One region of the Kitasatospora sp. NPDC049285 genome, then DNA from elsewhere that is predicted to be linked to it. Evidence: riboswitches for the same ligand, from Rfam matches in the RefSeq annotation. Region 1 holds a riboswitch; each other region holds the start of a gene.

Evidence for each region. Region 1 has a riboswitch for cobalamin ahead of AB0K51_RS31470 (hypothetical protein). Riboswitches for the same ligand answer to the same signal wherever they lie in the genome.
Region 2: another riboswitch for cobalamin. It lies ahead of AB0K51_RS30365 (HoxN/HupN/NixA family nickel/cobalt transporter); the one in region 1 lies ahead of AB0K51_RS31470 (hypothetical protein).
Region 3: another riboswitch for cobalamin. It lies ahead of AB0K51_RS03600 (ribonucleoside-diphosphate reductase subunit alpha); the one in region 1 lies ahead of AB0K51_RS31470 (hypothetical protein).

Annotation. Positions count from the first base shown of each region.
Region 1 is NZ_JBFAQR010000080.1:5,968-15,531, reverse strand. Features, by position in the region: gene AB0K51_RS31490 (hypothetical protein) at 104-580, shown strand; gene AB0K51_RS31485 (hypothetical protein) at 663-2,243, shown strand; gene AB0K51_RS31480 (hypothetical protein) at 2,290-2,838, opposite strand; gene AB0K51_RS31475 (hypothetical protein) at 3,288-4,595, shown strand; gene AB0K51_RS31470 (hypothetical protein) at 5,159-5,482, opposite strand; cobalamin riboswitch at 5,725-5,853, opposite strand; gene AB0K51_RS31465 (hypothetical protein) at 6,038-6,220, shown strand; gene AB0K51_RS31460 (Helicase associated domain protein) at 6,297-8,903, opposite strand; gene AB0K51_RS31455 (tetratricopeptide repeat protein) at 8,997-9,564, opposite strand, start outside.
Region 2 is NZ_JBFAQR010000071.1:11,206-20,769, forward strand. Features, by position in the region: gene AB0K51_RS30350 (helix-turn-helix domain-containing protein) at 1-293, shown strand, start outside; gene AB0K51_RS30355 (DNA-formamidopyrimidine glycosylase family protein) at 413-1,219, shown strand; gene AB0K51_RS30360 (DUF6445 family protein) at 1,304-1,996, shown strand; cobalamin riboswitch at 2,110-2,308, shown strand; gene AB0K51_RS30365 (HoxN/HupN/NixA family nickel/cobalt transporter) at 2,339-3,448, shown strand; gene AB0K51_RS30370 (DMT family transporter) at 3,504-4,349, opposite strand; gene AB0K51_RS30375 (helix-turn-helix domain-containing protein) at 4,468-5,043, shown strand; gene AB0K51_RS30380 (type B 50S ribosomal protein L31) at 5,099-5,341, opposite strand; gene rpmG (50S ribosomal protein L33) at 5,376-5,540, opposite strand; gene AB0K51_RS30390 (aminopeptidase P family protein) at 5,673-6,779, shown strand; gene efp (elongation factor P) at 6,850-7,413, shown strand; gene nusB (transcription antitermination factor NusB) at 7,416-7,853, shown strand; gene AB0K51_RS30405 (thioesterase family protein) at 7,971-8,792, shown strand; gene AB0K51_RS30410 (hypothetical protein) at 8,982-9,564, shown strand, end outside.
Region 3 is NZ_JBFAQR010000003.1:126,593-136,156, forward strand. Features, by position in the region: gene AB0K51_RS03575 (DUF3311 domain-containing protein) at 265-564, shown strand; gene mctP (monocarboxylate uptake permease MctP) at 561-2,183, shown strand; gene AB0K51_RS03585 (histidine phosphatase family protein) at 2,346-3,092, shown strand; gene AB0K51_RS03590 (helix-turn-helix domain-containing protein) at 3,151-4,122, opposite strand; gene AB0K51_RS03595 (GNAT family N-acetyltransferase) at 4,392-4,886, shown strand; cobalamin riboswitch at 4,979-5,106, shown strand; gene AB0K51_RS03600 (ribonucleoside-diphosphate reductase subunit alpha) at 5,277-7,691, shown strand; gene AB0K51_RS03605 (ribonucleotide-diphosphate reductase subunit beta) at 7,691-8,704, shown strand; gene AB0K51_RS03610 (BTAD domain-containing putative transcriptional regulator) at 8,754-8,981, opposite strand; gene def (peptide deformylase) at 9,266-9,564, opposite strand, start outside.

The sequences.
Region 1 (9,564 bases):
TCACGCCGATCGGGCGGGCGCCCGGCTGCGTGTGATCGTCCGGACTCGCACCCCCATTCCCACGCGGACACCGATGCCGCAGTCACAGAGAGTGAGAACAGTCATGCGCAAGATCTTCGGGGCCACCATCGCCGGCCTGGCCCTGGCCGCCGGCACCCTGATGGGCGCCGGCTCCGCCAGCGCGTCGACCAGCGACACGTACCTTCCGGGAGGGGACTACCTCGAGACCTCGATCAGTGCGGGTGGCTGGTCCGGCCAGGGCGGCACGTCGTGCGCGACCGTGCAGTCGAACGTGCACCTGTACGGGAACAACCCCTTCTACGCCCAGAACATCAACAACACCACGACGCTCGACGCGTATGGCTACCACCCCGTCATCTCCTGGCGCGGCATGACCCGCAGTGGCGGCACTGTCGACACCAGCGTGACGGACTCCTACCACAACAGCTACGACTGGCGCTCCGACATGGGCGGCGCCGCGTGCATCAACACGACTGCCGGGTCCCTCACCGGCGTGGCGCGGGGCGAGGCGTACGTCCCGTCGCAGGGCGGCTGGTACTACGCCAACGCCAGCTTCTAACCCGCTATGAGGGGGTGCCGCCGGAACCGGCGGCACCCCCTCGTCTGAACGACAGGGAGGGATCTCAACCATGCCATCAAGAATGCGGAAACCGTTCGCGGCCCTCGTTGGAGCCCTTCTCTTGGCCGGTTGTGGCGCGGCCAAGGCTCCGCCGCCCCCGGAAGCTTCGCCGCTCTCGGATCTGGTGGGCGGCAACGGGCTCTACGTCTCCGCGCAGACATTCGCGACCGTACACTCCTCCGCGAGCGTCACCGACACGGTATACGACGAGCTGACGCTCAAAATGGCCGGCAAGCCTGTGCCCGACCCGTGGAAAACCCCGGCCGGGGCCACCGCCTTCAGTGACTTCGCTCGTCAACATCCGGTCTGGGGGCCATGGTTCATCTCCATGGCCGAGCAGGCGACCGGCAAGACGTCCGGCCTGCTCAACGCACAGTCCGTGCTGCCGATGTTCACCGAAGCGGGATACTTCTCCGAGCCGGGCGACAAGCCCGCCGACACGGCGGGAGAGACCGCCGAGACACAGGCTGCCCTGCAGGTACTCGCCGGATCAGGGCTGCACCTTCCCGCTCACGACGCAGAGCTCGCCGACCACTGGCTGCTGACGCAGGCAACCCAGATCCAGTACCCGGTCCAGGCATGCAACCTGGCCAAGACGTTCAGCTCCCTCCCGGCACCCACCCCGCCCAGCGTCGCCGCGTACGCAGACAACTGGATGGCCTCGCACCCGACAACCGGGCTGAAGGACATCACGGCACTCGCCGACACCTACGGCGCCACCTGCGCCGGCAAACCGTCGGACGAGACCAGAAGGCAGCTGACCACCGCACTGGCGCCCTACATCGACCGACCAGGCCAGAGCACGTCACTCCAGCGCTACCAGCTGACACAGACATGGTTGGCCCTAGGCAATGACGCAAGCCGCCTGACAGCCTTGTCGGCCGTCGCACAGTCCGACCTGGACAGCCGCGGCCTCGCCCGCGGCAAGTCCACCCTGTCGGGTGGACTGCTCCCCACCTACTTCGCGACGACGATCGAGCAGCGGCTCGGCCACGGCACCAACCCAGCGAACGAGACCGCAGTGTCCAAAGCGCTGGCATCAGTCAACCCGGGCACGGACCCCATCGACTACCTCGCCGCAACCGCGACGCTCTGCGAAATTCGCGCGTGCCATGTGGACCAGTCGGCTGTCAGCAAGGCCGTCTCCGCACTGCCAAGGCACATCGGCCAGGACGACGTCGAAACCTACGTCGACGCTGCTGAGATTCTGGGCACCCTGCGGATGAAATACCCCGCGGTCACCATCGACGATTTCGACAAGAGCACAGACATGGGCTTCTTCGGCCTGCTACTGCTCGCCCGGGCCGGATCGGACGCTGCCGACAAGCAATTGAGCACCGCCGAGATCACCGCCGCGTGGCGCGCCCACGGCGATTCGTGGGGCCTCCGCGAAATCAACGCCATGGTCCTCCTGCTGCAATCGCGGCATTCACTCAACCCCGAGATGTCAGGTGCGATACGCGAGCGGTATGACCGCTCGCGCGGATGCGCCGGACTGAGCGTGCTGTATGCGACAGACGCCAGCAGCACGGACCCAGGCTGTGACCTGTCCACGACGCTCGATGCCATTGAAGCAGTCGGATATGTCTCTCCGAGCATCTGATCGGCCCTGTCACGACGGCGATGCTGCCGCCCATGACCACCCCTGCTCACCTGTGTCGGCCCGTTCCGCCCTCTGTCGTGGCGGCGACCGCGGCCTCCAGCGCGACGGTGAGCGCGGTCAGCTCGGACGGGAAGTACCCGATGACCGTGGTGGGCATGTCGGCGGAGAGTGCGCACACCGCGATCAGTGCGAGGCGTTCGGCGGCGGTCAGGTCGGGCAGGGTCTCCTCGTCCCGGGTCTCGTGGGGGTGCGGGCTGACCAGCGCGCTCGGTGCCAGGCGGTAGCGCACCTGGCCCTGCGCATCGCCGTCGCCGCCCGGCACGATCGCAGTGCTGCTGGCCTCCTCGATCGCTTCGGCAGCCCGGCGCAGCGCGCCAGCGTGCGAGGCGTCGGTCTGCCGGTCGGCCAGGGCGTGCACCCAGCCGGCTGCGGCGGTGCCGGCCTTGCGGGCCCGCCTCAACGCCGCCTCCTCGAGGTCGTCGAGCTCGTACGGAGCGGTCTGCTGGAACGGGCCGGTGAGCACCGCGGTGTCGAAGTCGTTCACGCCGGGTTCAACGTCGGCCCGGACCGGCCGGTCGCGCCCGTATCCGGCCATCGCACTCCTCGCAGCTGGCGCACTTCCCGCACTTCTCGTACCCCTCCCGCATCGCCTTGCGTAGCCGTTGTGCGGGAGTGCGGACGGTTGCGTGGCGGCTGCGCGGTGCTTGCGGGGCGGTGTTGCGAGGCGTGCGGGACGGGGGCGTCCGTGCCCGGCCCTACCATGGCGATCATGGACACGGATACCTCCGTGCGGAGGAGTGAGGACGGCTCGGGCCGTACGTGCCGGGGGTGCGGCAAGGAGCTGCCGCCGCACACCGGACGGGGCCGGCCGAAGCGGAGCTGCAACCGGGCGTGCGAGTCCAAGGCGTACCGCCGGTCCGTCGCCGAGAAACAGCAGGACGTCCTCGCCGCCGCCCTTGTTCCTCCTCGCGGAGGTAATGACGGGGCGCCGGAGACGGAGCCGGCCCCGGGCGCCGCCAGGAGCTGCTCGACCTCGCCGACTCCGTGCACCGGATCGCCGCCCGGTTCCTGGAGCAGATCGACGCCACCGCCGCCGGGACCAGCGACGACGAGCGCGGCAACACCGCGCTGCGCCGCCTGGAGGACAGCCTCGCCGCCGTCACCGGCCGCATGGTCCGCACCGGTCACGTCGTGCGCTGGGAGATGGTCTACGAGCGCCGCGACCGGACTCCGGCCGCCCAGGTGCCCGGCCGGGAGCAGGCGCCCGCCACCCCGGCCGCACCCGCCCTTGCTCCTCCGCGCGGAGGTAATGGCGACGGCGGCACCGACGCCGCCGACGGCCGAATAGCTCCGCGAGGAGGTGACGGGCCCGCCGTCCCGCGCTCGCCCGCCGAGCGGCCGCATCGGCCCGCCGAACCGGTCGGCGGCCTGCCCGCCGGAGCCGGCCTCACTCCTCCGCGCGGAGGTAATCAGGCCGGCGGCAGCGCGACCCCGATACCTCCGCGCGGAGAAACAAGGCCCGCGGCGGCCGTCTCCCCGACCGCCCGGCAGCCGATCAGCACCCTCGTCCCGCCGGCCCGGCGAGGACTGGGCCCGCACACCTACGCCACCGAGCCGACCGAGCTCGGCGACGGCTGGGAGATGCGCGGCCGGGACGACCAGGAGCACCTGGCGATCGTCGTCCGCGACGGCTGGACGGTCGGCTGGACCGAGTACGGCATCCCCGGCACCGAAGGCTGGCTCGCCGTGGTCGGGGCCACCCGCCACGTCGTCGACGACCAGGGCCAACCCCTCCCGCACCCCACCGCCCGGCACGCCGCCGCCACCCGCCTGTTGCTGCCCGTCGTGCCGGACGTCCTGGACGCCCTCTACCGGCTGGAGGAACCGCTGCTGCTGACGCTGCGCCCGAACCCGTTCGTCTCCGGCGACGAGGGCGTGCCCATCCCGGGCGCGCCGATCGAGGACGTCGCCGCCGCGTACTACCGGGTGCTGGACGCGCTGCCGGAGGGCACGCCGGAGCTGGTGGACGAGAGGGAGGACTACCTGCCCGGGGTACCGGTGCTGGCCGGCGCCGACGGCCGCGAGCTCGTGCACCTGGTCGAGGTCGAGGTCGCCACCGCCGACCTTGCACTGCTCGGCGCGTTCGCCGACGCCCTGCAGCGCGCCGGCGGGCCCCGGCCGGGCCGCGAGTTCGAGGCCCTGGAGTCCGTCCTCGCCGACCTGGCCGATGACAGGGACGGTCAGTGGTGGATCCCCGGTGCGGACGAAACCGCCGTCGCGGCCTGGGCCCGACAGGCACTCTCCCCGGTCCTCCAGCAGCCCCTGAACGACCCGAGCGGCAGCCGACCGTGAGACGCTGACCGCCCTCGTCCGCCGCGCCCACGGCCAGGCCCGCATCGACCTCGACCAGCACGAGGAAGGCGCCCTGCTGCGCCTGGTCCTCGCGGCGGTCCGCGCCTCTACTGAGGACCCACACGACTCCGCGTTGGCGGTGTTCGCCGCTGGAGGGCGCTGACCGGCGGCGCGTTGTACGCCGTCCACTCCTGGCCCACAAGCCGCGGAAGCCGACCCTGCCGACCAGGCCAACGCGCCCGAACCAACAACAGGTGATCCGTGGCTGCCGTCACTGGCAACGCAGTTCGAAGAGCTTGACACCACAGGCCGACGACAGCTTCACTGTCCGCCGCTGTTAGACTCCAAATACCGTGATGCCGATGACACGGTTGGCCAGCGCATGCGCGGGTTGTGTACGGCGCGCGGAGTTGAGGAATCAGGAACAGGAACACGGCGCGCAGAAACGCCGCAGGGCCGCCCCCATCTCCATGAGTACGGCCCTACGACGCTCGCCAAGTGGGCATCACCTACCTTCGGTGGTTCTCCGTCACGTAGCCGCCGGAAGCTGCAACTTCCTTGGGCTACTGCTTGATCCGAGTCGGGTCGGTGCACGGGTTGCTGCCCGTGGCCGACCCGACCGCCGCCTCCGAGGAGGCTTCAACGCGATGCTGCGCCTGGTACGACTCGCACCGGGTGATCGTCACCAGGTCGGCCGTCGTGGCCTGCAACTCGTTGGTCGCCTGCACCAACACGATCGTCGCCCACACCAACGCCACGGTGGTGACCGCGTTGACGAAGGTGGTGGAGGTGAGCAGGTTGGTGCTGCGGATCAACTTGTCGTCGGGAGAACCCTGCTGACGCGTCATCGGAGTCGGCCCGGAGTCCGGGTTCGTCTTAGCGCCCATACAGGACTGCTCCATTCAATTGTTTTTGCGCACTCCAGGTTGGGCGACGGCACGGTGGTGCGCGCTGCCGCACCGCCGCTTGGAGCGGTACCACGGCACCCGGCGAACCGGGAGGAGCCGCCGGCGAGGGCAGCACTCGGCCTGGCACCGGCGGACCGGCACCCGCGGTCAGGAGGAAGCGGGCCCGCAGAAACGGGCACGTCTGAAGGCCGCACAGGCTGTTGCACTGCCACACCGGAGATTCCGGGTGGCACACCGTCGGCAGGTCCTCGGACTCCTCGGGCAACTCGCCCGATCACCGTTGCGGGGCAGTTCCGGACTCGAACCGGATTCCCCTGCGTCGACAGCGAGTCGAGCATACATGTAGTGACGGCCCGAGCTGGAAGCACCAGATGTAGTAGCGCGCCCCCTGTTCAGCCTAACGAGCCTCTGACCAGCCAAAACTGAAACGGCACCAGCTGACGGCGTGTTCGATCAGGCCGTTCGGTTCACCCCAAGAGGGGTCTCTGACCAGCGCAGACCGGCTCTGTCGAGCTGCTGCGCGACGCCGAGCCGGTGGTGAAGGTCGAGCTGCTGCGCGACGCCGAGCCGGTGGTGAAGGTCGAGCTGCTGCGCGACGCCTGCAGCCCGTCGGTCGAGATCTGGCAGGCCGAACAGCTGCTGCTGTTCGGCCGCCGCCGGGGCAGTCTTGATGCACCAGTCGTGGCTGATCCGCCAATCGAGGGTGGCCTCCCATAGCTCCGGGAGGAGGTGATCGCTGTGGCAGTCGATGCCCCCACAGCTCACCCTCGCCCACTACGTCCTCCATCCCGTTTCACGCCCACTCCACGCCGTGCTCGGCAAGCTGCGCGAGCTGACCCGCGGTCAGCTTCTCTCGCCGGCTCTTGGTGTTCGTCAGCCACGCCCCCAGGCCCACGTCGACCATCTGCACCTGGTCCTCTCCACCCGGCCCGGTCGACACCAGTTCCAGCCGCTCGCGGTGGGTGCGCCTCGGCCGCGCATGGCCCTCCCGCTGCACGAACTGGGCGAGCGCCGCGACCCCGTGGGCGAACCGGTCGGCCTGCGAGATCCGGGGCCGCGCCGCCGCCCGCTCCGCCTTCACCGCCGCAGCAGCCACCAGCTCGGGCTCCGCCTCGATCCCGATCGCCGCGAGCAGCTCCTGCTGCTCCTCCACCAGCCCCGGGTGGCCGGCCCGTTGCGCCAGCACCCACCGCCCGAGCTGCTCCCCCTCGAACACCGTGGACTCGGGCAGGTGTGCCCAGTCCACCTCGCCGTCCCACTCCAGCCACCAGGCCCGGGCCGCGGCGTAGGCGCGCTGCCAGGTGATCGGCCAGGCCGGGCACCACCACGGGTCGATCTCCTCCAACGCCCGCCGCCGCTCCGGTGAGAGGGCCCCCGGCTCGCCCGCCGGCACCTCCGCCGCGGTACGCAGCGACACCAACCAGGTGCCGAGCTGGTAGCCGCCGATCGACGCCCGCGCCGGCGCCGCCAACGACCCCCCGTGCTCGGCCGCCCACACCCGCGCCCACGACAACCCGGCCTCGAACCGGGCGTCGGACACCGACCACACCATCCCCATGCCGTCGAGCTGCTCCACCCGGTAGTCCGGCAGGTCGCCGTTCGCCCGGTCGGAACGCCTGTCCGACAACCACTTGCCCAGCGGATAGTTCCCCTGCTCACCAACCATCTGCGCATACGGGACGTCGAGCGATCCGTGTTCCTCGAACCACTTCTGACAATGCCCGATCGCCTCCCGCCAATACGCGTTCTCACCCGTCAGCACCCGCGTGGCCACGAACAGGGCGAGGACGTCCGCACTCACCTCGCTCTGGAACCGCACCGGCAGGGTGAACGCCCCCGCCACACCACCACCCGCGCCCCCTTCAGCGCCCTCACCAGGCGCGGAAGCCCACTCCGCGCTGCGCCCGTGAGTCCGGCGACCGCCGTTCTGCGGCACCGCGAGGGCCTCGACCACCCGCGCGTCGTGACTGCGCAGCGCCGCCAAGATGCGAACGAGCGGGCCATAGCTGTCCGACTCCAGAATGTCTCCGGGTTCCTCGCCCTCGCGCAGGAAGACCGGCACGATGATCCGCGCCAACTTCCCCTCGCCGGGCTTCATGCGCAGCGCTCGGCCGACGGCCTGGACGATATCGACCATGCTTCCCCGGCCCTGGAGAAGAATGGAGTCACATCCCGGCAGATCAACGCCCTCGCCGAGGACCCGGCAATTCGCCATCACCCGATACGTCAGACCGTCGTCCGCCGCGGTCCTCCCGAAATCGCTCAGGATGTCCTTCCGGTAGTCCACCGGATGCTCCCCGGACAGCCACTGCGACCACACCTCCGCCGGGTATGCCCCGGGGTTTTCGAGATGGAGGCGCTCGGCGGTCTGGTTCAAGGTCTCGGAGAAGTACTGGGCCTCCAGCGTCCGGGTGTGAAAGGTGATGGTGCGCTCCAGGCCGAGCTCGGCCGCGGTCTTCAACAGGCCGGCCTGGATCGCGGCGATCCGCTCCACCGGCACCGCGTCCTGCGACCCGTCCTTCGCCTCACCGGCACCCGGCCCCCACGGCACCGGCTGCTGCCTCGCGGCTTTGCGGTCGGAGAGCGGGTCGCGCAGCTCCAGCACCACGATCTCGAACGGCGCCAGCAGCTCCTTGTCGACGGCCTCCGCCAGCCCCAGCGTGAACACCTGACGCCCGAACAGACGCTGATCGTCCATCGAGACGGCCAACTCCTCCGTCAACGGCTGATACGCCCCCTCACGGCCCCTCACACGACTCTTCGGCGGCATCCAGATCCGCGGCGTCGCCGTCATGTACAACCGCCGCGCGGCCGGGATCTCGCTCTGGTGGTGCACCAGCGTCCAGCGCTTCTCCGCCGAACCCGACGAGCGGTGCGCCTCGTCACAGACCATCAGGTCCACCGCCGCCAGCGCCTCGCCCTTCACCTCCGCCCACGCCGCATACGCGTCCGCGACGGCCCCCGCCGACGCGTACGTCGCGAACAGCGTCAACGGGCCCCGCCGCTCCGCCATCCACCGGCCGATCACCAGCGGGTGCGTGGACGCCGGCATCCCGGACGGCAGCTCCGAGTCCACCAGCGAGCACACCGCCGCCACCGCCCCCTTGCGGCCGGCCTCCCGCCACGACGCCGCCATCTGCACCAGCAGATCCAGCGTCGGCACCACCACCAACACCGCCCCGTGCGGCGCCAGCCGCTGCGCGGCCACCGCCCCCACGAACGACTTCCCGGTCCCCGTGGCCATCTGCACCGTCACCCGCAGACCGCCAGGGGTGACCTGACCCGGACGGAGCGTCAGCCCTCGCACGACCGCCGCGACCGCCTCCTCCTGATGCGCCCGCAACCGCACCGGCCCCAACTCCCGGCCCCGCACCAGCTCACCCACCACCGCGATCGTCACCCCGCCACGCTACGCGCCCGCTACCGCCCCGATCACCGCACAGCCAACCGGAGCCGCGCCGGCGCCGGGACTGCACCCGGCCCTGGTAGCTGCTCAGGCCCCTCCACCCCGCCCCGCCTGCCGGTATGAGGCGGCGAGGTTGGCGTGGGCGGTGAGGGTGTCGGGGTGCTGGTCGCCGAGGACGCGTTCGCGGTCGGCGAGCACCCGCTCCAGCAGGGCGATGGCCTCCGCGGTACGGCCCGCATCCGCGTAAGAGATAGCGAGGTTGGCGTGGGCGGTGAGGGTGTCGGGGTGCTGGTCGCCGAGGAGGCGTTCGCGGTCGGCGACCACCCGCTCCTCGATGGCGATGGCCTCTTCAGGTCGGCCCGCCTGAAGGTAGGAGCTGGAGAGGTTGTGGCGGGCAGTGAGGGTGTCGGGGTGTTTGTCGCCGAGGACGCGTTCGGCATCGGCGATGAGGCCGTGCCAGTGGTCGACGGCAGCGGTGTAGAGACCGGCGTCGTTCAGGCTGGCGCCGGCCTTGTAGAGGACCGGGTGGCCGGCGGGCTGCCAGAGGAGGTCGCCTGCGTGGGCAGCCAGGGTGTCGGTGTTTGCGCGCAGGACCGCAGTGAGGTCGGATGCGGTGTGGTTCTGCTGTGGCCAAATCTCCACAAGGGCGTCAGCG
Region 2 (9,564 bases), on a different contig from region 1:
ACGGCTTCCGCCCGGAGCGGCGGCAGGCCGTCCGCGACCGCCAGCAGGTGATCGCCGCCCACCCGGAGCTGACGGAGCGTGAACTCCTCAAGCGGGCCGGCCTCGTCGCCGCGTTGACCGACGCCCTGCGCGCCCGCGACGTCCCCGCCCCGACCGCCGCTCTGGCCGCCGAACTCGCCTCCCTCGCGCTGCGCACCGCCCTCGCCGAGTGGACCGCCACCGACGACACGGACTTCTCCGCCCTCGCCCGCCGCGCCCTCGCCACCCTCCACGCCGCCGCCGCCGACCTCTGACCGGCCCGCCACCCGGAGCGCGGGTCCAGGAGCCCGGAGCCAGTCGCCCCGGCCGGCCTGTCCGACCCGGCTGGGATGATGGAGTCCTTCAGCCACCCCGATCCAAGGAGTTGACGCCGGTGCCGGAGGGGCACGTCATCCATCGCCTGGCCAGGCAGAACGCCGCGCTGTTCGCCGGCCGACCGGTCGCGGTGTCCAGCCCGCAGGGCCGCTTCGCGGAGGGCGCCGCACTACTGGACGGCCGAGTGCTGGACGAGGCGGAGGCGCACGGGAAGCACCTGTTCCTGGGCTTCGGGGAGTCCTGGCTGCACGTGCACCTGGGCCTGTACGGCGGGTTCACCTTCGGCGGCGGGCCGGCCCCCGTCCCGGTGGGGCAGGTCCGGCTGCGGATCCAGGGCGAGGAGCACTACGCCGACCTGCGCGCCCCCAACACCTGCGAGCTGCTCACCCCGGCCGAGAAGCTGGCGCTGCACCGCCGCCTGGGCCCCGACCCGCTGCGCCCGGACCAGGCCGGCGACGACGCCTGGCGGCGGATCTCGCGCAGCGGCACGACGGTGGCCGCGCTGCTGATGGACCAGAAGGTGCTGGCGGGCGTCGGCAACGTCTACCGCGCCGAGGTGCTGTTCCGGCTCGGCATCAGCCCGCACCGTCCGGGCCGCTCGCTCAGCCGGGCGGAGTGGGAGGCGATCTGGTCGGACCTGGTGGAGCTGATGCACGCGGGTGCCGCCGCGGGCCGGATCGACACCGTCCGCCCGGAGCACACCCCGGAGGCGATGGGCCGCCCGCCGCGGGTGGACGACCACGGCGGCGAGGTGTACGTCTACCGCCGCACCGACCAGCCCTGCCTGGTCTGCGGCACCCCGGTGCGCACGGAGGAACTGGCCGCCCGCAACCTGTTCTGGTGCCCGAGCTGCCAGCGACCCTGACGTGCCGTCGGATCGCCAAGCCTTGACGCAAGGTTGACCGCTTCTTGGGTGAGGGCGCGGGGCGGCGCTCCTATTGTCGGGGCCATGCCTGCTCAACCCTTCCAGGCCCCGCGCCCGACCCCGGCGCTGCCCGTCCTGCCCTACCGCAAGCCCACCAAGGGCCGCGACTACTGGGTACTGGACGACGTGCTGCCCGATCCGGACGCGGTGCGCGCCCGGCACCTGGCGCGCACCGACTGGGAGGAGGGCTACCCGCACAAGCCCGAGGCCTGGCCGGGGCTGCGGGCGATGCCCGGGCTGGAGCCCGAGGAGCTGGCACACGTCGAGAAGCTGGTCCGGGAGACCATCGGGGTGCCGCGGATCTGGGCGCTGGGCGAGGCCGAGGGCGGCACCTTCAACCACAACTGCGTGCAGGTGGTGGGCGCGGGGGAGTGCGAGCCGCGGCCGCACACCGACTCCCGCTCGCTCTGCCGCTACGCCGCGGTGCTGTACCTCAACCCGGGCGTCCCGAAGCGGTGCGGCACCAGCTTCTACCGGCAGAGCCTGCCCGGCGGCCGGCTCGGCGGGAACACCGTGGTCGCCCCGCACAACAACCTGGTGGACGCCCTCGGCACCCGCTTCGTCCCGCCGGACTCCTTCACCGAGGACCTGGCCGTCCCGCACCGCTACAACCGGCTGCTGCTCTACACCGCCAACCTGATGCACACGGCGAGCGAGTACCACGGCGCGACGCTCGACGAGAAGCGGATGACCTGCGTCTTCTTCTGGATGGCCTGACGCTCCGTCACCCCGGCCCGGTGACGCGCCGTCACCGGACCCGCCCGGGCGTGATCTTCGCCACCTGCGGACCCGCACGCCCGTGCGGCCTTGCCGCTGCGGGCGCGTCGGTCCTACGGTGGTCGGGCCGTGGTGTTCGGGAAGCCGGTGCACTGTGCCTCGCCACAGGAGTCCGGAGCGGCCCTCGCCACTGTGATCGGGGAGTCGTCGGCTCCCACCTCGTGCCACTGGCCCCGTCGCGGCCGGGAAGGCCGGGCGCCGGCGCGCAACACCCCGTCAGCCAGGAGACCGGCCACGGCATCTCACGAAGTGATCCACGAGGTGCTGGAGCGTGATCCGCGGATGACCGCGTCCGAACTGACCCTGCCCGAGAACAGTCCGGGCGCCGCGTTGCCGAGCTTCCGCTGGCGGCGCGAGGACACCCTGCGCACGGCGGGGCTGATGGCCGTGATCCTGGCGCTGCACGTGGTGGCCTTCGGCACCCTGTTCTTCCTGGTGGCGCCGCACCGGTACCAGGTCGGCACCCAGGTGTTCGGCGTGGGCCTGGGCGTCACCGCGTACACCCTGGGCATGCGGCACGCCTTCGACGCCGACCACATCGCGGTGATCGACAACACCACCCGCAAGCTGATGGCGGACGGCCGCCGCCCGGTCTCGGTGGGCTTCTGGTTCGCCCTCGGCCACTCCTCGATGGTGGTGCTCATGGCCGGCCTGGTCGCCGGGGGAGCGGCGCTGGCGGGCACGCTGATGGACGACGAGTCGACGACCCATCAGGTGCTGGGCACCATCGGCACCACCGCTTCGGGCGCCTTCCTGTACCTGATCGCCGCGCTCAACCTGGTCGCCCTGCTGGGCATCCTGCGGGTGTTCCGGGCGATGCGGGCCGGCCAGTTCGACGAGGCCGAGCTGGAGAGGCACCTGACGTCGCGCGGCCTGCTGGCCCGGGTGCTGAACCGCGCCACCCGCTCGATCTCCCGTCCGGGCCAGATGTTCCCGGTCGGCATGGTGCTGGGCCTGGGCTTCGACACCGCCACCGAGGTCACCCTGATGGTGATGGCCGGCTCGGGCGCGGCGGCCGGGCTGCCCTGGTACGCGGTGGTCTGCCTGCCGCTGCTGTTCGCCGCCGGGATGAGCCTGTTCGACACCCTGGACGGCACGTTCATGAACTTCGCCTACCAGTGGGCGTTCTCCAACCCGGTCCGCAAGGTGTACTACAACCTGACCATCACGGGCCTGTCGATCGCGGTGGCCTTCCTGATCGGCACCATCGAGCTGGTCGCCGTGCTGCACGACAAGCTGTCGCTCACCGACCCGGTCACCGGGTGGATCGCCGGGCTGAGCCTGGACAACGTGGGCTTCGTGATCGTCGGCCTGTTCGTGGTGGTCTGGGCGGCCGCGATCGGCTACTGGCAGGTCGCCAAGCGCACCCGCGCCTTCGCGAACGCGGGCTGACCGGGCGGGGAGTTGACCGGGCGGGGTGCCTGGCCGGGCAGCGGCTGACGCGGTGTCAGCCCGCCGCCAGGATCAGCGAGCCGGCCACCGCCAGCCCCGCGCCGACCACCTGCACCCGCAGCAGCCGCTCCTTCAGCAGCCCGCGCGCCATCAGCGCCGTCACCACCGGGTAGAGCGAGGCCAGCACGGCCGCGACCGCCACCGAGCCCAGGTGTGAGGCGGCGGCGTACAGCCCGTTCGCGGCCACGTCGGCCACCCCGACCGCGGTCAGCGCGGGCAGCGACCGCCCGGCGGTGCGCAGTTCGAGCGGCTGCCGGCGGGCCGCCGCGGCGAGCATCCCGGCGCCCACCACGGCGTTGGTCACCCGCTGCACCAGCAGGGCGAGCAGCAGCCCGCCGCCGCTGCTGGCGTGCGCGATCAGCGCCAGCACCGCGCCGAAGGTGAGCGCCGCGCCGAGGGTCAGCACCAGCACCTGACGGCTGACCGCGGCCCCGCCGCGCTGCGGACCGCCGGCCAGCGCCACCCCGGCGACCGCGACCAGGATGCCCAGCACCTGGGTCAGGCCCGGCCGCTCGCCGACCGCCAGCCCCACCCCGATCGGCACCGCCACCCCGACCGTGGCCAGCGGCGACACCACGCCCATCGGGCCGAGCGCCAGCGCCCGGTAGAAGGCCAGCAGCGCGACCGGCCCGATCAGGCCGGCCGCCACCGCGTACCAGAGCCCGGGCCCCGCGTCCGCGAAGCCGCCGGTGGCCACCACCGCCACCAGCAGCACGGCGGCGGCCGCGGCCTGCGAGAGCACCACCACCGTCAGCGCGGGCAGCCGCCGGGTGATCGCGCCGCCGCCGTAGTCGGCGACTCCCCAGAGCAGGCTGGCGAGCAGGGCGAGCGCGGCGCTCATGAAGCGCAGCTCCAGGGCAGCATGGTGGACTCCGCAGTACAGTTCGGTGGATCTGTCGTTCCGCCCGAAGCGTAGTTCAGGAGACTGGACTACTCCAACCAGAATATTGGACTCACGCGTGCCGGATCCCGACCTCGTCACCCAGGCCCTCGCCCGCAACCTGAAGCGGCTGCGCACCGAACGCGGCCACACCCTGGACGCGCTGTCCGCCCGTTCCGGCGTCAGCCGCGGCATGGTGGTCCAGATCGAGCAGGGCCGCACCAACCCCTCGGTGGGCACCGTGGTCCGGCTCGCGGACGCGCTCGGCGTCTCGATCGCCCGGCTGCTCGACTACGACGAGACCTCCACCGTGCGGATCGTGCCCGGGGAGGAGGCGGTCCGGCTCTGGTCCGGCCCGTCCGGCGGCCGCGGCGTCCTGCTGAACGGCATCGAGGCCCCCGGTCCGCTCGAACTCTGGGACTGGCTGCTGCAGCCCGGCGAGGCCCACGCGTCCGACCCGCACCCGCCCGGCACCGTCGAGATCGCCCGGGTTGACGAGGGCGTCCTCACCCTCACCCTGGACGGCCGCGACCACGCCATCCCGGCCGGCTCCACCGCCTCCTACGAGGCCGCCACCGCCCACGCCTACGGCAACCACGGCACCGTCCCCTGCCGCCTCACCCTGGTGGTCTCCGTCCCCCCGCCCGGCAAGTGACGCGACGGGGCCCCGGGGTTCGGTGCGAACCCCGGGGCCCCGTTCCGACGGGCCGTCAGCCGCCGTAGCGGCGGCGGTACAGCTCCACCCGGCCGGCGGTGTCCAGCAGCCTGGCCTTCCCGGTGTAGAACGGGTGGCTCGCCGAGGAGGTCTCGACGTCCACCACCGGGTAGCTCCGCCCGTCCGTCCACTCGACCGTCCGCTCGCTCGTCGCGGTGGAGCCGGTCAGGAACGACAGGCCCCCGGTCTTGTCGCGGAAGACCACCGGACGGTACTCGGGGTGCACTCCCTGCTTCATTTCTGCTCCTCCTCCACACTCGCGTACTGGTCGGTCAACGGGTCTCGCGGAACTCCACGTGCCGCCCCGCGACCGGGTCGAACTTCCTCAGCGCCATCCGGTCCGGGTCGTTGCGCCGGTTCTTCCGGGTGACGTAGGTGAAGCCCGTGCCCGCGGTGGACCGGAGCGTCACCACCGGTCGCAGCTCGCTGCGCGCCATCTCGACCTCCTCTGCCTGCGAATCCGGCAACGATTGCCGTTTTCATGAGGCCACAACGCACCCGCCCGCCGCCGCATTCCCTGACGGCGCGCCCGACGGGCGGGCCGTCGCCGGGGTTCGTACGCTCGAGGCATGTCCGACGCGCACGCCGCCCGACGCGAACGCCTCCGCGAGTACTGCAGCGCCTCCGGGGCCGACGCCGCGCTGATCACGCGCGCCGCCAACGTCCGCTACCTCACCGGCTGCCCCCCGGTCGGCGCCGCCCTGCTGCTCACCCGGGAGCGCGCGGTGCTGGCCCTGCCGCAGGACGTGCCGGCGGAGGAGGCCGGGGAGCGGCTGCTGGACGAGGAACTCACCCAGCTCCCGGTGGCGGCCGAGACCGACGCCGCCTTCGCCGCCGCCGAGGCCGCCGCCCGGCTGCGGGTGCGCGACCTGGCCGTCGAGGAGCACGACCTGACGGTCAGTCGGCACCGCACGGTGGCCGAGCTGGCCGACGCGGGCCGGCTGCTCGACCTGGACCGCGCGGTGGAGCGGCTGCGGGTGGTCAAGGACGAGCACGAGATCGCCGACCTGCGGATCGCCGCCGAGATCGCCGACCAGGCGCTCAGCGAGCTGCTGGAGTCGATCCTGGTCGGCCGCACCGAGCGGCACCTGGCGATGGAGCTGGAGCGCCGGATGGTCGACCACGGCGCCGACCGGGCGGCCTTCCCGGTCTCGGTCGGCACCGGCAGCCACTCCGGGCTGGAGCGCCACCAGCCCACCGACCGCCGGGTCGAGGAGGGCGACTTCCTCACCGTCGCGCTCGGCGCCCAGTACCGCGGCTACGGCATCTCCACCGCCCGCACCTTCGTGATCGGCGCCGCCCCGGCGAGCTGGCAGGTCGAACTGCACCGCCTGGTCTTCCACGCCCAGCGGGCCGGCCGGGAGGCGCTCGGACCCGGCGTCGAGCAGCACGTCCCGGACGACGCGGCGCGGTCGATCCTGCAGGCCGCCGGACACGCCGAGCCGTCGGTCCACCCGCTGGGACACGGCATCGGCCTGGAGATCCGGGAGGCTCCGCGCCTGGGCCCCGCCGACATGGGTAAACTGGACAATCGCGTGCCGGTCACCGTCGGTCCCGGGGTTCATCTCCCGGGTCGGGGCGGCGTCCGGATCGAGGACACGCTCGTGGTGCGGCCTCCGGAGGAGGGCGGACCCGAGCTGCTCACCATCACGACCAAGGAGCTCCTCGCGCTGTAGCCCGCAAGGGCGGCGGCGGCGCGCGTGCCTTGGTTCTTTGACAACGGACATATCAGGAGTAAGTGCGCCCGTGGCTACCACGAACGATCTCAAGAACGGCATGGTCCTCAAGCTGGACGGCGGCAAGCTCTGGACCGTCGTCGAGTTCCAGCACGTCAAGCCCGGCAAGGGCCCGGCCTTCGTTCGCACCAAGCTGAAGGAGGTCCTGTCCGGCAAGGTCGTCGACAAGACCTTCAACGCGGGCGTCAAGGTCGAGACCGCCAACGTCGACAAGCGGACCATGCAGTACTCGTACCGCGACGGCGACGCGTTCATCTTCATGGACATGGACACCTACGACCAGGTCCCGGTCGACTCCGCCACCGTCGGCGACGCCGCCAAGTACCTGCTGGAGGGCTTCGAGGCCCTGGTCGCGCAGAACGAGGGCGCCCCGCTGTACATCGAGCTCCCGGCCGCGGTCGAGCTGGTCATCGCCGAGACCGAGCCGGGCGTCCAGGGCGACCGCTCCACCGGTGGCACCAAGCCGGCCACCCTGGAGACCGGTGCCGAGATCCAGGTCCCGCTCTTCATCACCACCGGTGAGAAGATCAAGGTCGACACCCGCGACGGCAGCTACCTCGGCCGGGTCAAGTAACCGTGGCCGCTGCACGCAGCAAGGCCCGCACCCGGGCCTTCCAGATCCTGTTCGAGGCGGACCACCGCGGTGTGGCGCCCGAGCGGGTCCTCGCCGACTGGGTCGCGCGGGCGCGCGACCCCCGGCCGGACGAGGGTATTCCGCAGGTCGCGGAGTACACGATGCAGCTGGTCGAGGGCTACGCGCAGCACGCGCGGACGATCGACGACCTGATCTCCACCTACGCCGTGGGCTGGACGCTCGACCGGATGCCGATCGCCGACCGCAACGTGCTCCGGCTCGGCACCTACGAGCTGATCTGGGAGGACGGCGTCCCGGACGCGGTCGTCCTGGACGAGGCCGTGGAGATCGCCAAGGAGTACTCGACGGACGAGTCGCCGGCCTTCGTGAACGGCCTGCTCGCCCGCTTCCTGGAGCTCAAGCCGACCATCCGGCGCTGAGCGCCCCGCCCGTGACGGGCACTTTTCGAAGGCCGTCGGACCTGTTGGTCCGGCGGCCTTCGCGCGTAAGCTACTGGCGAGTAGGGATCAGTTGCCACGTGCCGAAGGGGCGCCGCCATGCCGGAGACCACCAGCGAGTTCGACCGGGCCGTCGCGCTCACCCCGCACCCCGCGGAGGCCGGCCGGTACGACGGCGAACTCGGCGACGGCTGGCAGATCGGCGGCGGCGTCAACGGCGGCCTGCTGCTCGCCTTCGCCGCCCACGCGCTGGCCCTGGAGGCCGGACCTGCCCACCCGCACCCGCTCACCGTCAGCGGCCACTACGTCTCGCCGTCCCGTCCCGGACCGGCCACCGTGCACACCGAGGTGATCCGCCGCGGCCGCTCGCTCACCACCGGGTCCGCCGCGCTCACCCAGGACGGCCGGGAGCGGCTGCGGGTCACCGCCTCCTTCACCGACCTCGCCACCCTCGACGACGAGGTCGCCACCACCGCGCTGCCGCCCGCCATGCCGCCCGTCGAGCAGTGCATCGGCACCGAGCACGCGCCGAAGGAGTTCATCGAGCAGGCGGCGCTGCTGCAGCGCCTGGACCTCCGCCTCGACCCCGCCACCGTCGGCTGGGCGCTCGGCCAGCCCTCCAAGGAGGGCCGCATCCAGGGCTGGTTCCGCCTCGCCGACGGCCGCCCCGCGGACGTCCTCTCCCTCCTCCTCACCGCCGACGCCCTCCCCCCGGTCACCTTCGACCTCGGCCGCCCCGGCTGGGCGCCCACCATCTCCCTGTCCGTCCACCTCCGCGCCCTCCCCGCCCCCGGCTGGCTGCGCGTCTCCCACTCCACCCGCAACCTCGCCGGGGGCTACTTCGAGGAGGACTGCGAGATCTGGGACGAGAACGGCCGCCTGGTCGCCCAGTCCCGCCAACTGGCGATGTCGCCCCGATAGCGGAGCCACCGTCACGACTGTCAGTTGCAGAGTTGTGACAGCCCGTACGTGTGGGGTGTGCGTGGGCGGGGAGGAGTGGGGGCAAGCAGTTGCTCGTCCGAGATGCACGGGAGCCCACCGATGTCCAGGAACAGTCGCCGGTCGCGTCGTTGCAGCGCTGGGTCGTCCCGTCGGAGTGACGAGGCGTTCGTGACGGGGATCCTGGTGAGCGAGGCGGACTTCGCGCGGGGGCAGGAGTGGCGGCTGACGGACGCCCGGGACTTCGAGGAGTACCTGGAGGAGACGGCGGAGCTGCTGGTCGAGGCGGTGGAGCGGTTCGGGACGGTGCGGGCGCGGATGTTCCACCCGGAGGACTTCGCGGACTACTGCCTGCTGCACGGCCTCGACCCGCGGGAGCAGGCGGCGCGGGACGGCTACCTGGTCAACCAGCCGCTGCAGACGCAGCTGGTGACCTACCGGGGCGAGGAGCTGGTGGACTTCCTGCCGCGGCTGGTGCGGGCCCGGGAGAACGGGCTGACGCTGCGGTACGCGGACCTGCTGGTGGACGGGGCGCTGTGCGGGCCGACGGGGGCACCGGACGGCCCGGACCGGGCGGCGGCCGACCCGCGGGTGCGGTGGACGTACCAGCAGGCGTCGGAGGTGTTCCGGCGGATGCTGGTCGGCGCGGGGTGCGGGGCGTACGAGTTCCGCGCGGTCGTGGACGCGCCGGGCGGGGCGCTGGAGGTGCGGGCGCGGGTGCTGCACTGGGAGGACGGCGCGGTGCGGATCAACG
Region 3 (9,564 bases), on a different contig from region 1:
CACCAGGCTGCAGCGACCCGAATAAGTCGTCGGCCGGCCCGGTGGACACAGCATCACCAGGCTCCAGCGACCCGAATAGCATCACGCGCCTGCGGCGACCGGAGTAGTCGGACGTCCACGTGTTGACAGGGTAGTGACACGCGTCACGTGCTTGCCCTACCCTCACGTGGACCTTTCGATCACCGAGGGTGCTGCTCGGCGGGCGTACAGCGATGTGCGCTGCGGCGCCAGTGAGGTGACTCCTCGTCATCCCGGAGCCGCTCCATGTCGTCTGAACTGCCAGCCGCGGGCGCCCTGCCCGCGGTGTCCCCCGCCAGGGTGCTGGCGGGGTTGAGCCTGCTGGTGCCGATCGTCGCGATGCTGTGGGTGCCGTCGTACACCAAGACCGCGCCCGAGCTCGGCGGGATCCCGTTCTTCTACTGGTACCAGCTGCTGTGGGTGCCGGTGTCGGCGGTGTTCACCGGCGCCGCCTACCTGCTGATCCGCCGGGACGAGGCGGCCCGCCGGGCCGCCTCCACGGCGTTCGCGCTGCCCGCCCAGTCCGAGGGCGGTGAACTGTCGTGAAGCACGTCGACTGGACCGCGCTGACGGTCTTCCTGCTGTTCTTCGCGGTGGTCACCGTGATGGGCTTCCTGGCCTCCCGCTGGCGCCGCGCGGACGACGCGCAGCACCTGCACGAGTGGGGCCTGGGCGGGCGCAGCTTCGGCACCTGGATCACCTGGTTCCTGCTCGGCGGCGACCTGTACACCGCGTACACGTTCATCGCGGTGCCGGCCGCGATCTACGCCACCGGCGCGGCGGGCTTCTTCGCGGTGCCGTACACGATCATCGCGTACCCGCTGGTGTTCCTGTTCCTGCCGCGGCTGTGGTCGGTCTCCCGGGTGCACGGCTACGTGACCCCGGCGGACTTCGTGCGCGGCCGGTACGGCTCGCGCGGGCTGTCGTTGGCGGTGGCGCTGACCGGCATCCTGGCCACCATGCCGTACGTGGCGCTGCAGCTGGTCGGCATCCAGGCGGTGCTGGACACGCTGGGCGTCGGCGGCAGCGGCAACTGGTTCATGAAGGACCTGCCGCTGTTCCTGGCGTTCGGCGTGCTGGCCGCGTACACGTACTCCTCGGGGCTGCGGGCGCCGGCGCTGATCGCCTTCGTCAAGGACACCCTGATCTACGTGGTGATCATCGTGGCGGTGATCTACCTGCCGATGAAGCTGGGCGGCTACGGGCACATCTTCGACACCGCGGCGCAGAAGTTCTCGACGGTCAACCCGGACACCGGCAAGCCGATCGGGTCGCTGGTGGTCGGACCGGCCGGGCAGTGGACGTACGCGACGCTGGCGTTCGGCTCGGCGCTGGCGCTGTTCATGTACCCGCACTCGGTGACCGGCGTGCTGGCGTCGAAGTCCCGCAACACGGTGCGCCGGAACATGGCGATCATGCCGGCGTACTCGCTGATGCTGGGCCTGCTGGCGCTGCTGGGCTTCATGGCGATCGCGGCGGGCGTGGGCAAGGGCGTCAAGGGCTACAACGCGCAGCTGGCGGTGCCGCAGCTGTTCGCGGACATGTTCCCGAGCTGGTTCACCGGCGTGGCGTTCGCGGCGATCGGGATCGGCGCGCTGGTGCCGGCCGCGATCATGTCGATCGCGGCGGCGAACCTGTTCACCCGCAACGTCTACAAGGACTTCCTGAAGCCGGACGCCACCGCGGCGGACGAGACCCGGGTGGCGAAGATCGCCTCGCTGCTGGTGAAGGTCGGCGCGCTGGCCTTCGTGCTGGTGATGGACAAGCAGGCGGCGATCAACCTGCAGTTGCTGGGCGGCCTGTGGATCCTGCAGACCGCGGTGTCGCTGGTGGCGGGCCTGTTCACCCGGTGGTTCCACCGCTGGGCGCTGCTGGCGGGCTGGGCGGTCGGCATGGTCTACGGAACCTGGGTGGCGTACGGGATCTCCTCCAAGGCCACCAAGCACTTCGGCGGCAACAGCTCGCAGATCCCGGTGATCGGGAAGATCGGCTACATCGGCCTGACCGCGTTCGTGCTGAACCTGGCGGTGGCGGTGGTCCTGACGCTCCTCCTGCGGGCCCTGAAGGCCCCGGAGGGCGCCGACGAGACCTCCCCGGCCGACTACTCCGCCGAGGCGGGCGACGAGTCCGTGGAGCGTGCCCCGCAGCCCGTGGTGGCGCACTGACGCGCCGGGGGCGCGCATAGCCGCGCCCGTGCGCCCCGTGATCGCGCCGTTGCCTCAGCCGAGACTGGGGTGACGGCGCGATCATCTGTTATGACGAGCCGTCCAACGGAGAGACCGGGAGAGACAACCTACGACCACCGCACCGACCACGGGGAGCCACGCATGACCGACCTCACCACGGTACGCAACGGGCATCGCAGCCAGCCGGACGGCCGGCCGCGGCTGCCCTCGGTGCTGATCGCCACCCGGCACGGCGAGTCGACGGCCAACGTGGAGTTCCGGCACGCCGACGCCACCGGCGCGCTGTCCGTCCCGATCACCTCCCGGGACGCCGACATCCCGCTGTCGCTGCGCGGCCAGGCCCAGGCCCACGACCTGGGCCGCTGGTGGGCCGACCTGCCGCCCGCCGACCGCCCCCGCTCGCTGTGGTGCTCGCCGTACCTGCGCACCGCCGAGACCGCCAGAATCGCGCTCGCCCAGGCCTCCGGCATGGGCGCCGTCCCGGTCGGCCTGCCGGTGCGCTACGACGAGCGGCTGCGCGACCGCGAACTCGGGGTGCTGGAGATGCTCACCAAGGCCGCGATCGAGCGTGACCACCCCGCGGAGGCCGAGCGCCGCCGCCGGATGGGCGAGCTGTACTACCGCCCGCCGGGCGGCGAGTCCTGGCTGGACGTGGCGCTGCGGGTGCGCTCGCTGCTGCGCGACCTGGCCGAGGAGGAGGCCGGTCGGCCGGTGCTGGTGGTGGCGCACGACTGCACGGTGCTGATGATGCGCCACGTGCTGGACCGGCTCGGCGAGGAGCAGCTGCTGGCCCTCGACCCGGTCGCCAACTGCTCGACCAGCGTCTGGCGGGCCCGCGACGGGCGGCTGCGCCCGCAGTCCTGGAACCAGACCGGCCACCTGTCCTGACGCGCCGTCAGGGCCGCGGGAGGGCCCCGGGACGGCGTGCGGGCCGTCGGGGCGGGGCTCAGGCCGCCGGGCTCACGGCCGGCCGGGGGTGGCCGAAGGCCCGCCGGTAGGCCTGCGGGGTGGTGCCGAGCCGGCGGCCGAAGTGGTGGCGCAGGGTGGCGGCGTTGCCGAAGCCGCAGCGCGCGGCGACGGCGTCCACGCTCTCGTCGGTGGACTCCAGCAGCCGCTGGGCGAACAGCACCCGCTGCCCGATCAGCCAGCGGTGCGGGGTGGTGCCGGTCTCCTGCTGGAAGCGGCGGGCGAAGGTGCGCGGCGACATGTGGGCGAGCTGGGCGAGCCGCTCGACGCTGGTCTCCTCCTCCAGGTGGCGGCGCATCCACTCCAGCACCCCGCCGAGGGAGTCGCCCTCGCCCTCCGGCAGCGGGCGGTTGATGAACTGGGCCTGCCCGCCGTCCCGGTGCGGGGCGACCACCATCCGGCGGGCGATGCCGCGGGCCACCTCGGCGCCCTGCACCTTGCGCACCAGGTGCAGGCAGGCGTCGATGCCGGCCGCGGTGCCCGCCGAGGTGATCACGGGGTCGTCGTCGACGTACAGCACGTCCGGTTCGACGGTGGTCAGCGGGAAGCGCTCGGCCATCAGGTCCGCATACCGCCAGTGGGTGGTGGAGCGCCGGCCGTCGAGCAGGCCGGCCGCGCCGAGCAGGAAGCTGCCGGAGCAGATCGACAGCAGGTGCGCGCCGCGGGCCAGCGCGGCGCGCAGCGCCTCGCACAGCTCCTCGGGGTAGTGGTCGCGGATGCCGGTGGCGGTGGCGATCACCAGGTCGGCCTCGGCGATCCGCTCGGGGCCGTGCGGCACGTCGATGCTGAACCCGGCGTGCGTGCGCATCGGGCCGGGGCGGTCGCCGACCAGCGCGAAGTCGTAGACCGGCAGGCCCTCCTCGCTCCGGTCCAGGCCGAACACCTCGCAGGCCACGCCCAGTTCGAAGGGGTGGACCTCCTCCAGCACGATCACCGCGACGTTGCTCAGCATGGGTCCAGGATGGCAGTGGCAGGATTTCGAGGCAAGCAGGCTTTCCTGCCACTCGTACGCGGTGCGCCCGGAGCGGAGAGTGGACCCATGACCACCGCGCTCGCCCTGCTGGGCCTCCTCGGCAGTTTCGGACTCCTCGGCGTCCTGGTCGGCCGCGACCTGGACCGGACCACCAGGCACGGCCGGGACAACCGCCACCGCCCCACCGGCTATCCCGTCGACCCGGACCTCGCCGACCCGCGCCGGATCCGCTCCGGCACACTGTCCGAATGCAGCCCCCGATCATCCGCCGCGCCCTCGCCGAGGACCTCGAAGGCGCCGGCGCGGTCAGCGTCGAGGCCTTCGTCGGCGACGGCCACACCCGCTCCGATTCCCCGTACGTCCACCTGCTGAGGGACGCCGCGCGCCGCGACCGGGAGGCCGAACTCCTGGTCGCGGTCGACGCGTCGGGGCAGGTCCTCGGCTGTGTGACCTTCGCCGCCGGCGGCACCGAGTGGGCGGACATCGCCGAGCCGCACGAGGGCGAGATCCGGATGCTGGCGGTCGGCGCGGCGGCCCGCGGCCGCGGCGTCGGCCGGGCCCTGGTGGCCGCCGCGATGGAGCGCAGCCGGGAGCTGGGCCTGGCCGGAATGGCGTTCTCCACCCGGCCCGCGATGACCGCCGCGCACCGGATCTACGAGGCGCTGGGCTTCGTCCGCACCCCCGCCCGGGACTGGCAGCCGATGCCCGGCCTTCAGCTGATGGTCTACACGATCCGGTTCTGACGGGCGCTTCGCATCCGTCCTGTTGTCTACGCGCGGACGGGCCGACACGACACGCGCTACTACATCTGGTGCTTCCAGCTCCAGCCGCCACTACATGTATGCTCACTCTCGCTGTCAACGCAGGGGAACCCGGTGCGAGTCCGGGACTGCCCCGCAACGGTGAGCGGGCTGCAGCGACGCCCGCGCAGTCCGAGGACCTGCCGACGGTGTGCGACACGGCATCCCCGCAGACGCCATGCAGCACTGCTTTGCCGTCCGGTCTCGCGGGCGGGCCGGGGGTGGGTCTTTCGCGCGCCGTTACGCGTTTTCGGCGTGCCGTCCTCCCCTGCCGCACGCGCGGATCCGGACAACCGTGCCACGTCCGACCGCCGCCACAGGAGAGAGTGCGCCTTGACCGTCGCCGCCTCAGTCACCCTGCCGTCCCAGGGTTCCGCCGACACCTTCACCGATCCCGGTGCGGCGCTGCTTCGGCTGCTCACCGACCGCAGCACCGATCTCCCCCAGGTGGACCCCGGCCACGTCGCCGCCGCCGCACTGCGCGGCCGCCATGCCGGCTCGGACTTCGCCGAGCTGCGCGGGCTGGCCGTGGAGGCCGCCGCGTCGATGATCGCCGAGGACCCCCAGTACTCGAAGCTGGCCGCCCGCCTGCTCGCCCTGGAGATCCGTGACGAGGCCCGCACCCAGGGCGTCACCGCGTTCTCCGACTCGGTCGCCGTCGGCCACGCCGAGGGCCTGATCGGCGACGCCACCGCCGCCTACGTCGCCGAGCACGCCGCGCTCTTCGACGCGCTGATCGACCCTCAGGGCGACGACCGCTTCGAGTACTTCGGCCTGCGCACCGTCCAGTCCCGCTACCTGCTGCGCCACCCGATCACCCGCAAGGTGGTCGAGACCCCGCAGCACTTCCTGCTCCGCGTGGCGGCGGGCCTCGCGGTCGGCACCGACGAGCGCTCGGTGCACGAGGTGGCCGAGCTGTACCGGCTGATGAGCCGGCTGGAGTACCTGACGTCCTCCCCGACGCTGTTCAACTCCGGCACCCGGCACCCGCAGATGTCCTCCTGCTACCTGCTGGACTCGCCGCTGGACAACCTGGACTCGATCTACAACCGCTACGCGCAGATCGCCCGGCTGTCCAAGCACGCCGGCGGCATCGGCCTGTCCTACTCCCGGATCCGCTCCCGCGGCTCGCTGATCCGCGGCACCAACGGGCAGTCCAACGGCATCGTGCCGTTCCTGCGCACCCTGGACTCCTCCGTGGCGGCGGTCAACCAGGGCGGCCGGCGCAAGGGCGCGGCCTGCGTCTACCTGGAGACCTGGCACGCCGACATCGAGGAGTTCCTGGAGCTGCGCGACAACACCGGCGAGGAGGCGCGGCGCACCCACAACCTGAACCTGGCGCACTGGATCCCGGACGAGTTCATGCGCCGGGTGAACGCCAACCAGGACTGGTCGCTGTTCTCCCCCGCCGACGTGCCCGAGCTGGTCGACCTGTGGGGCGCCGACTTCGACGAGGCGTACCGCAAGGCCGAGCTGGCCGGCAAGGCCGTGCGCACCATCCCCGCGCAGACCCTGTACGCCCGGATGATGCGCACCCTGGCGCAGACCGGCAACGGCTGGATGACCTTCAAGGACGCCTCCAACCGGGCCGCCAACCAGACCGCGCTGCCGGGCCGCGTGGTGCACTCCTCGAACCTGTGCACCGAGATCCTGGAGGTCACCGACGACTCCGAGACCGCGGTCTGCAACCTCGGCTCGGTCAACCTGGGCGCGCACGTCGCCCCGGGCGCCTCGGTCGACGACCTCACGAGCGCGATGGACTGGGAGCGCCTGGACGCCACCGTCCGCACCGCGGTGACCTTCCTCGACCGCGTGATCGACATCAACTTCTACCCGACCACCGAGGCCGGGGCGTCCAACTCCCGCTGGCGCCCGGTGGGCCTGGGCGTGATGGGCCTGCAGGACGTCTTCTTCAAGCTGCGGATCGACTTCGACTCCGCCGAGGCGAAGACCCTCTCCACCCTGATCGCCGAGCGCATCATGCTCACCGCCTACGAGCGCTCCGCCGACCTGGCCGAGCAGTTCGGCCGGCACGAGGCGTACGAGGAGACCCGCGCCGCCCGCGGCCAGCTGCACATCGACCACTTCGGTGCGGCCGCCCCGCAGTGGACCGAGCGCTGGGACGCGCTGCGCGCCCGGATCGCCGCCGTCGGCCTGCGCAACTCGCTGCTGCTCGCCATCGCGCCGACCGCGACCATCGCCTCGATCGCCGGCGTCTACGAGTGCATCGAGCCGCAGGTCTCCAACCTGTTCAAGCGCGAGACGCTGTCCGGCGAGTTCCTCCAGGTCAACCCGTACCTGGTGCGCGAGCTGAAGGACCTCGGCGTCTGGGACCAGCAGACCCGGGACGCGCTGCGCGACGCCAACGGCTCCATCCAGGAGTTCAACTGGCTGCCGCAGGAGGTCCGTTCGCTCTACCGCACGGCGTGGGAGCTGCCCCAGCGCGCGCTGATCGACCTGGCCGCCGCCCGCCAGCCGTACATCGACCAGAGCCAGTCGCTGAACCTGTTCATGGCGGCGCCGACCATCGGCAAGCTCTCCTCGATGTACTCCTACGCCTGGAAGGTCGGTCTCAAGACCACCTACTACCTGCGCTCCCGCCCCGCGACCCGGATCGCCCAGGCCGCCTCCGGAGCCGCCCGCGCCGCCGCCCCCGTGCCGGTGGCCGCCCCGACCCTCAGCCAGGAGGAGCAGGACGCCATCGCCTGCTCCCTGGAGAACCCCGAGTCCTGCGAGGCCTGCCAGTAATGTCCGACGACACGAAGATGCTGCTCGACCCGGGCTTCGAACTGACGCTCCGTCCGATGCGCTACCCGTCGTTCTACGACCGGTACCGGGACGCGATCAAGAACACCTGGACCGTCGAGGAGGTGGACCTGCACTCGGACGTGGCCGACCTGGCCAAGCTCTCCGAGGGCGAGCGCCACCTGATCGGCCGCCTGGTGGCCTTCTTCGCCACCGGCGACTCGATCGTCGCCAACAACGTGGTGCTGAGCCTCTACAAGCACATCAACTCCCCCGAGGCCCGGCTCTACCTGTCCCGGCAGCTGTTCGAGGAGGCCGTGCACGTCCAGTTCTACCTGACGCTGCTGGACACCTACCTGCCCGACCCCGAGGACCGCAACGCGGCCTTCGCCGCGGTGGAGAACATCCCCTCCATCCACCAGAAGGCCCAGTTCTGCTTCAAGTACATGAACGCGGTCGACCACCTCGACTCGCTGCAGACCAAGGAGGACCGCCGCGCGTTCCTCCTCAACCTGATCTGCTTCGCCGCCTGCGTCGAGGGCCTGTTCTTCTACGGCGCCTTCGCGTACGTGTACTGGTTCCGCAGCCGCGGCCTGCTGCACGGCCTGGCGACCGGCACCAACTGGGTGTTCCGCGACGAGTCGATGCACATGGACTTCGCCATGTCGGTGGTCGACACCGTCCGCGAGGAGGAGCCCGACCTCTTCGACGACGAGATGGCCAAGCAGGTCACCGAGATGCTGGAGGAGGCCGTCGAGGCCGAGCTCCAGTTCGCCCGCGACCTGTGCGGCGACGGCCTGGCCGGCATGAACACCGAGTCGATGCGCCAGTACCTGGAGGCCGTCGCCGACCAGCGCCTGGCCCGCCTCGGCCTGCCGATCCGCTACGGCTCCACCAACCCGTTCGGGTTCATGGAGCTGCAGAACGTCCAGGAGCTGACCAACTTCTTCGAGCGCCGGGTCTCCGCGTACCAGGTCGCCGTCGAGGGCTCGGTCTCCTTCGACGACGACTTCTGAGCCGACCGCAGCACGCACCGGGGGTGCGGGGCACCGCCCCGCACCCCCGTCAGCGTTCCAACTCCCGGTCGCCGGCCAGGATCCCGGCCTGCAGCTCGGTGACCGCCCGGCTCGGGTCCAGGCCCTGCTCCTCGCGGAGCAGGTCGCGCAGCTCGGCGTGGACCGCCGGCGCCTCCGCCTGCCGGCCGCAGCGGAACAGCGCCCCGAGCCGTTCGAACCCGGCCGCGCCGAACTGCGGGTCCGTTCCCAGGATTCGGTCGATCTCGACATGGAGCAACGTTCACCTCGTGGCAGCGTCGGTACGGTCGGGGGTGCGGGTACGGCGGGTACCAGGCGCGCTCGTGCTGGGCGTCGCTGGTGATGGCGGCCGCCTCGGCGGGCACCTGGATCTTCGGCAGTTCCACGGTCTGGGACGGCATCGGCGTCTCCTTCCTCCGAACCAACAAGGTGGGCCCGAATCCATGCAGCCCCGGTGTTGTCCCGGTGTGGCGGCGGTCTCGGCGGCCCGGGAACGCGAAAGGGGCCGGCGCCGCCGAAGCGGCACCGGCCCCTGACCTGCCGTCAGTCGTTGGCGACGGTCGCGTACTTCGGGGTGCCGTCGGCCATCTGGCGCAGGGCGTCCTTGCGGTCGCGCTTGGAGAGCCGGTCGATGTACAGGTAGCCGTACAGGTGGTCGGTCTCGTGCTGCAGGCAGCGGGCGAAGAAGCCGGTGCCCTCGACCCGGATCGGGTTGCCGTCCTTGTCCTGGCCGGTGACGGCCGCGAAGTCGGGGCGGGCCAGGTCCATGTACGCGCCGGGGACGGACAGGCAGCCCTCCGGCGAGTCGTCCAGGGTGCGGCGGCCGGCCGGGAGCTCCTCCA